One region of the Kangiella sp. M94 genome, then DNA from elsewhere that is predicted to be linked to it. Evidence: riboswitches for the same ligand, from Rfam matches in the RefSeq annotation. Region 1 holds a riboswitch; the other holds the start of a gene.
What was found. Region 1 has a riboswitch for thiamine pyrophosphate ahead of thiC (phosphomethylpyrimidine synthase ThiC). Riboswitches for the same ligand answer to the same signal wherever they lie in the genome.
Positions count from the first base shown of each region.

Region 1 (4,428 bases):
TTCTTTGATCAACTCCGGATATAACTGCATTGAGCGACTACCCAACTCAAAGATCGTGGGCTCGGCCATTTCAAGCTCAGCAAGTGGCGATAAAATTCCCGCTGCTGCAAACGAACAGGCTGCTTCACTGTTCAGTGAGTTTTTATCAAACAGTGTTACCTCATAACCTTTTTTGATCATTTGCCAGGCCAATATACGACCTGCAATGCCTGCACCAACAATTCCGATCTTCATAGCGTTGCCCATTCTCTTGTAAACTAGCCGAGGCTATTTAACCTCGACATAAATCTCTGCGCCTTGTCTTTTAAATTCTGCTGACTTTTCTGCCATACCTTGCTCCACTTTTTTCTTCTCTTCGGCGTAATCTCTGACATCCTGAGAAATTTTCATGGAACAGAATTTTGGTCCGCACATAGAGCAGAAGTGCGCTACCTTGGCAGAGTCTTTAGGCAAGGTTTCATCGTGGAATTCTCGCGCTGTATCCGGGTCAAGACCTAAATTAAACTGGTCTTCCCAGCGGAATTCAAATCGCGCTTGTGATAATTGATCATCGCGGTAACGTGCGCCCGGATGTCCTTTTGCCACGTCTGCTGCATGTGCTGCTAATTTATAGGTGATAATGCCCGTTTTAACATCATCACGATTTGGTAAGCCCAAATGCTCTTTGGGTGTCACATAACAAAGCATGGCACAACCGAACCAACCAATCATGGCCGCACCAATTCCTGAAGTAATATGGTCATAGCCCGGTGCGATATCGGTAGTCAATGGTCCAAGCGTATAGAAAGGTGCTTCGTGGCACTCTTCCAACTGCTTATCCATGTTTTCTTTAATCATGTGCATCGGCACGTGACCCGGACCTTCAATCATCACCTGAACATCATGTTTCCAGGCAATCTTGGTCAATTCACCTAACGTTTCCAGCTCACCAAATTGCGCGGCATCGTTGGCATCGGCCAATGAACCCGGACGTAGGCCATCACCCAGCGAGAAGCTCACATCATAAGCTTTCATGATTTCGCAAATTTCTTCAAAGTGGGTGTATAGAAAGTTCTCTTTATGATGTGCAATACACCATTTCGCCATAATCGAACCGCCGCGCGACACGATACCCGTTACACGGTCAGCAGTTAGCGGCACATAGCGCAACAAGACTCCGGCATGAATGGTAAAGTAATCCACCCCTTGCTCGGCCTGCTCAATTAAAGTATCCCTGAATACTTCCCAGGTCAGATCTTCAGCAACGCCACCGACTTTTTCCAATGCCTGATAAATTGGCACAGTACCAATGGGTACCGGTGAATTTCGCAGAATATAATCACGCGTCGCATGAATATTTTTACCGGTCGATAAATCCATCACGGTATCACCACCCCAGCGCGTCGACCACACCAGCTTTTCAACTTCTTCTTCGATGCTGGATGTTACGGCAGAGTTACCTATGTTTGCATTGATCTTAACCAAGAAATTACGACCAATAATCATTGGCTCTAATTCGGTGTGATTGATGTTGGCAGGAATGATTGCACGCCCAGCTGCGATTTCATCACGTACAAATTCAGGAGTAATTTTTTCAGGCGTTTTAGCACCGAATGGCTGCCCTTTTAAGCGCGCTTCTCTTTCTTTACTTGCGAACTGTTCGAATAAGGCTTCGCGCTTTTGATTTTCACGAATCGACACATATTCCATTTCCGGCGTCACTATGCCCTGACGTGCATAATGTAGCTGAGTGACATTCTTACCCGCTTTTGCTCGAAGAGGCTTGCGTTGCAGCTCAGGATTATGAGTAGCAAAAGCTTTATCACCATCTTCATAACCATTATCAATCGGCTTAACTGCACGACCTTGATATTCCTCAACATCGCCACGACCCATCACCCAGTCACGACGCACTTCCTGCAAACCTTTGCGCACATCAATATCAATACTCAGATCGGTGTAAGGCCCGGACGTGTCGTAAATAGTGACCTTCTCACCATTAGTCAAACTGATTTCACGCATTGGTACGCGAATATCTTTATGCAAACTACCAGGCACGTAAATTTTCTGCGATTTCGGCAGAGGCTCGCGGGTGATTTTATGCTTATTGAGTTCAATCGGATCATTCTTAGCCATTACAGTCTCCACTTGTGACCGACATGACGTTAAGAAGTAATGATAACAGAGCTTTTTTGAGGATCGTCAGCTTGTGACATTACTCTTCCCTACGCCGATGCGAGTCAGATCAGGTTATACGGGTTTGCCATTGCATCTCAGCCCTTAGATTGAATCAGCCTAACAAGCCAACTTTGAAAATCCAAGCGCACCCCGAGAGTAGAAAGAATTATACATGTCTCACCCTTAAAAATCATAGAGGCTTATACAAATATGTATAAAAAAAACGGCATCCTTTCGGTTGCCGCTGGGGAGAATGGGGCCTAGCTTGAGAGTCGCCAGGGCCCCGTGTGGAGAGTCATTTTATTATTATAAGTATCTCAGTATTTTTGAATTAACTTTATTGAATTAATTTTATTGAGAACGGATAGTCATAAACACCACCCTCGCTCGCTTTGATAGCCGCCATTATGGTGACAATAAAGTGGAAAATGATTAGTCCGAATAAAATAGGAATACCAATCAAGATGATGCACAGGATTAATGCCGCACAGTAGGCAATAAACATGGTGATATTGAAATTCAGAGCGCGCTTACCATTCTCTGCAACCAATGGCATATCGTCTTTCTTCAATAACCACACCACCAAGGGACCTAGCACCATGCCGATTACAGGCACTAATGGCACCATAGCTACAAAGGCAGCAAGGTGAGCAAACATAGACCAGGTTTTCTCTTCACCTCTGACGCTTTCAGTACCTAGTACTTCAGCTTCGCCCTCATAGACTCGCTCTTTATGTTCACCACCCGGCTCTGGCTTATTGTCACCAGTGCCTTCAGTTTTTTTATCGTCTTCGTGGTTCATCACTCTTTCCTCTTCTGAAATCTTCAATACGACAACGACCCTTCGTCGCTGCACAAATACAGATTAGCAAAGAGTGATATTTCAAATTGTTACTTTGAGTGATAGGAATTAACGATAAATCACATCTTTCAATTAGTTATTGCTATTTCTTTAAGTTGTTGATATTAAAAGATTTTGATTGTTTGCTCAGAAGGTGTTTTGTGCATGTATTTTGTGCAGGACTCGCAGGCGAGCTCTAAATCAACACTTAACCTATTGAAATTTAAGAAATATAAATTATTTTCATTTTTTTGACTTTCTGCTATTTAGCGACAAAATGGAATAACTCATTGTTCAGCCGTGATTTGTCTTTAAAATCCGGCAACGTGCCACTAACTGTTACCTATACTATCCATTTCTATTGGTTTTCCATTTTGCCGACCGATTTGCCTGAAGTGCTTTTTTGTACTAGTCGCTTGCCGCCAATGAGCTATTGGAGGTTTTGCTTTGATGGGTTACGACTGGCGTCTAACCCATCCTATAAAAACATGTCGATTCCATCATTGTGGTGGCCAATGGAAAAGATGAGAAGTTCTATGCCCCACGTTTATTGCTAACGATTCAGTGATTTCCGGAAAGCTCTTATAGGATGGGTTTACCCAAGGGGGCAGACCCAGCATTTATACGTAACCCATCGTTTGCTTGTTTGATGGTTTACGGCTATCGCCGGGTCTACCCCCTTGGGTATAACCCATCCTATATTCCTCAGCTCAATCAAAGGGGATAAGAAGCAAACCTTTGGCATTCGAATCAACTTGTTATTTCTCTTGTTCTTACTTCTGGTCAAACAAACACATAGTCCGCTTTCTTCAACACTACCAGCGATTCTGCAAGATTTCTTTCTTTTACCAGCAGGTAGTCAGTATCGAAAGTCGAAACCACAAAAACGGGGATGTCTGCATCGGCCAACACCTGACTCAGCCCTGCAATAACTCCAGTTAGGCCAAAATCAAGCGGCCCTTCAACCCTTATCGCTCGCCAATTAAGCTCACTTTTCTGGGCAGTGTCTTTTAGCAAATCACGATTAATAACTTCACAAACCAGCGATAATTCTTCATCGGTTGATGACAAAAACCAACTTCCCTGTAAGTCTTCCAGTTCCATTATTGATAAGAGGCGATGCACATCAAAATGCGCATCCAATAATTTCAAATGCAGTTTTTTATCCATCATCGATCCTCGTCTTTAACATTCACTATGACACTGTCATCCGTTTTCTTATAACGGCTGAACATCTGCTCAATGGTTTCCAAGTCTTCTCGGATTCCTTTCTCTGCCAAAAATTCTTGATTCCACAACTTTGAATAGGAGCGTTCACCCGCATCACAGGCAAAGGTCACGATGGTTTTTCCTGGACCACTCTTTGCAGCGGCAAACAAAGCGCCAGCCAGATTTAATGCCGAGCTACTACCCAACACTAATCCATCTTG
Region 1 is NZ_CM142903.1:2,750,044-2,754,471, reverse strand. It holds gene thiO (glycine oxidase ThiO) at 1-234, opposite strand, end outside; gene thiC (phosphomethylpyrimidine synthase ThiC) at 268-2,115, opposite strand; TPP riboswitch at 2,185-2,320, opposite strand; gene ACYTXU_RS12805 (DUF4870 domain-containing protein) at 2,495-2,959, opposite strand; gene ACYTXU_RS12800 (ACT domain-containing protein) at 3,782-4,171, opposite strand; gene ACYTXU_RS12795 (cysteine synthase A) at 4,168-4,428, opposite strand, start outside.

Region 2 (4,428 bases), 1.2 Mb from region 1:
TAAGGCACTGGTGGGTTGGCAGTTAGGTCAGCCAACACATGCGTAAAGCTCTGCAAATTTTCGAACTCAGTTTTTAATATGCCTACCGAACCATAAAAATGCGCCCAATCCAGCGAACGCCAATTCCACTCAACTTCTGCACCATAGCTTTTTGCGCCACCGGCATTGATGTTGTAATCAGTGAAATTACAGGGGCACTCGCCACCTTCCTGCAAAGTACGCCCATCAGCCTGCGACGTCACGTAAGATTGCTTAGACTGAATATCATCACGGTTTTGATAGAACACAGACGCCTGCAAAGTTACACCGGCATCGGGCCATAAGCCTTTAACGCCCAGCTCATGATTCAGCATATATTCCGAATCATATTCACGTTGCGATTCCGGCAACTCCTGCGCGGTATTAAAGCCTCCTGCTTTGTAACCACGCGACAACAAGGCATACAGCATCGTCTGTTCGCTGGCCTGATACTCAAGCGATACTTTACCACCCCAGAAATTCTCTGAGCGGTCATCGGCAAACGGCTGGTTATCACTGTAATCAGCCGATTGACGCTCGAATCGTGCACCAGTTGCCAAGGTCCAGTCATTATTCAGCGGAATATCCAGCTGACCATAAAGCGCCGCGTTGTTCGTGTCATATCGGTTCCTGAAGTCCACAGGATTGAAAGTATATTGGCGCAACAGATCCACTGACTGGTCACGGAAATAAGCGCCGACAACCCACTGATTCGAAACAGATTGATTAGATACAGAATCAGACGAGTCCTGCCCACCAATCAATTTAACGTCCAGGCTCAGATTACGGTTATCTCTCAAGAAGCGATCAAAAGACGAATACCACCAGTCAAAACCCCAGTCATCGCTATCGCACGGCGTGCCGTCACAAATCCCGGTGTGGCTCCAATCTTCATCGTAAGCATAATCCAGTTCGCTGTCGGCAAAAGACAAGGTGCTTTGCAGCTTGGCGGAATCCCAGGCCCATTCAGCGATAAAGGAAGCACCAATAGTTTCCTGGCGATCATGACCCGGCTCGTCGGAATACGTCTGGCGGGTATTATCCAGGCTAAAGGCATCGTAGCCATTGTCCACATCCACCAGAATCAGATTCGAGGTTAAAGAGAAGCTATCATCTGGCTGATAGACTAGACGCGCCTTCATACTCGACTCGTCAAAATTCTGGGTATCATCACGACCAAGGAAAATATTGTCGGTAAAGCCATCGCTACGGTATTGCCCCACCGCGAAACGATAGCCCCAGCCATCTGATAACTGATCGCTGCTGATCAAAGAAGCGCTACGACCATTATAAGACTCAAAGGAACCTGAAGCTTTCAATAAATCAGCTTCGGGTGCGGCAGATACCATATTGACCAAACCCGCCAAAGCATTCGCGCCATAGAGTGTGCCCTGCGGGCCACGAAGGATCTCAACCTGCTGCGTATCCAGCATCAAGGCACCGCCAGCAATACCCGTCATATCGATGCCATCAACAATGACACCGACCGAATAATTCACCGGCTCAACGAATTCACTGCGCTCTCCGACGCCACGGATCTGAATAAAACGACCACGCGACGCACCCGTCGCGAAATTCACATTAGGCGCTAAATTAAAAACATCAGAAACATGGTGAGCATTGTTCTTACGCGCCGTCTCGCTACCAATCACAGTCACACTCGACGGCAGGGTCAAAGGACTCTCAGTCAGATGTTCAGCGGTAACAACCAGGGTTTCCAGATCTTTATCCAAGAGCTCATCATCCGACTGCTCATCAGCAACTGCACCAAACGACATCGCCAGCAAACTGGTCAAAACAAGAGGTTTATAAGAACGAATAGCGTGTATCAAAAGACAACTCCACATAGCACAATATTTTAGGGGGTATGCAGAGTAACAACAGAAAAGACAGAAAATTGCAGTTAAGCTAAGCTGACTCAATCCCTGTCAATGAATGGCTTAAAACTGAGAAAGAGAAAAGCCAGATTCCAAAAAACAACACATTTTCTGAACTCCCTGTCCCTACGCCGGCATAACCCGGATCAGGTTCTAAGGGTCTGGCGCTCAAACAGTCGCAAAACAGCAAACCGCATTGAGCCTCATCTCAGGCTAAAAGCCACCCCTCGGGAATGTTCACTATTATACACGCCTAAAAATAAACAGCGAATGGAAAGATTGGAGGATAATTACAGGACTTAAAGGTGAGTCATTTGACCCACAAGGATGTGGGAAATGCAGTGGCAATTATTGGAGAATTGCCTGCCTGAACTAGATTCAGGCAACCGAAGGGAATCCCTTTAGGGAATCTGCTCTAAGATCTTATAGGTTGGGTTAGCCAAGCGTAACCCAACTCTCTTTGCAGGTTTGTGCATATCCAAAAAATTATAGATATATGTAAAACCAAGGAGAATGAAATCAGCCATCTAATAAACATATACCTGTTTCCTCTCTAAGAATTTTCAGATAATCAAAATACTTTTTCCAAAATCTTCCGTGTATTTGGAACAATTTTATTTGTCTTTCAGAATTCAAGACCAAGTATGAAGTAAAACTATGATTAGGAGAAATATGCTCTCTATTCCTATAATTTCCTCCGTAAGAGTAGTCATTTCTTACTGATTTAATTCCAATCACCTCCCCCATTTTTAAATAAATTGTCTTTGATCGAATTAACTGCCTTATAATAATTATGCTATCGGATTTAAGATCGAAATGAATAGTCTTGTAATTAAAGGTGAAAAAAACTGTTAGAGCTATAATCAGGACTGGATAGAATGCTATTCCAGCATTCTTGCTATCAAATACAGGAATCCAAAACTGGTACAAGATATAGGCTAACCATATAAGGGATAGAAAAACCAACGAAAAGCCTATTATCCTACCTTTCAAACTAGGCTTGTTGCTAATGGTGATAACATCATTTTTGTTAGAAAAGTTATAAGTCATATCTTTCAGCTCATATTAAAGTTATAAACAGTCTCACATAAAAATCCTATTGCCTGTAGGGTGCGTCGTGACGCACCGCTCTTGGAGCTGTCGGTTGGTTCATTGGTGCGTATCGACGCAGATCCTGCCCTAGGAGTACCCTACATTTCCTGCTTTTCCTTCCAGACCTTGTAAACTTCAAGGTCTTTACGTACTCCTCGAAGACATAAAGCAATGATCGCTGCGTCATCTATGTATCCGATGCCCGGAATGAAATCTGGAATAGCGTCTATTGGCGAAACAAAATATAGAATTGCCGCAGCGATGACAGCAATAGTACCAAATGGAATCTCCCTATATTCACCGGATGAATAATCCTTAATAACGCCTATGAGCAGCTTGATATCAGACCAAAGTGATTTTAAAGATTTAGGGACAGCCTTGGCTAAGACGTTAACTTTCTCCTCACCAGACTTGGCAGCTGACTGAACGTCATCTTCTTCAATATAACTGACGCTTTCTTGAAAGCGAGCTTCAGCCTCTTTAACACGACGCTCTTGTTCTTCTTTAGTAAGTTTCGACATGCTTTGCTCCTTGTTGATCTAGTGGCTACTTCCCCTTCATTATAGGTTGGGTTAGCGAAGCGTAACCCAACGCTTTTCGCAAGTTTGTGCATGTCCAAGGCTTTGTTATCTAACCATCAGCAAAATGCTCTAAAACATCGTTAATAGGTATGCAGGCATCATAATCACCTTTGTGAAAATCTTTTTCTGGACACGCTCGGAAGTCAGTATGAGGATAAAAACCGAAACTACTAACACAATTTAACCTTTTGTCGTATGACACAGGAGTCATTAAAAAGCTAATTTGAGTATCATTAGTAAACACCTGTGGAGCTCTTTGAAGTATGAAATATCTCTCCTTCTGATTCTCTTGCTCCCAGAAGACTCTTTGGCCACCAGGCATACCGGCATAGATATTATTTCCGAAATAATCACCGTCTACGCTGTACACATTTGAAAGCCTTACCTTGTATAAAAAGGCATGATGAAGAATCTGGTTATTTTGACAAGAGTCACCATAGCTAACAGTATCATTATTGACAGGCTGACCATGAGTACAATAATCACGATACCAACTTGTATCCTCTGAAGACTTCGGCACTGCTCTAACAATTAAAGGGCCGCTCTCAGGAATAGAACTACAGGAAGTTATTGTGAACAGAACCATAGAGATTATTATTACTTTATTGAGATTCATTGTAACCCTTTTGATAGGTATCGTAGGGTGCGTCGTGACGCACCGCTCTTGGAGCTATCGGTTGGTTTATCGGTGCGTCTCGACGCACCCTACATTTGCTAAATAACCACAACGTCCTTTCAGCCAATAACTTTTGTATATGTCTCCAGCATAACGTGCCTCAATTGCAACTATGCCGTACACAGGAGAATATAAAACCGTAGATATTGGTATATCAGTTCCTTCTTCATATGAGGTTATATTA
Region 2 is NZ_CM142903.1:1,000,642-1,005,069, reverse strand. It holds gene ACYTXU_RS04565 (TonB-dependent receptor) at 1-1,850, opposite strand, end outside; TPP riboswitch at 2,001-2,133, opposite strand; gene ACYTXU_RS04560 (YkvA family protein) at 3,086-3,508, opposite strand; gene ACYTXU_RS04555 (hypothetical protein) at 3,618-4,184, opposite strand; gene ACYTXU_RS04550 (hypothetical protein) at 4,251-4,428, opposite strand, start outside.
Region 2: another riboswitch for thiamine pyrophosphate. It lies ahead of ACYTXU_RS04565 (TonB-dependent receptor); the one in region 1 lies ahead of thiC (phosphomethylpyrimidine synthase ThiC).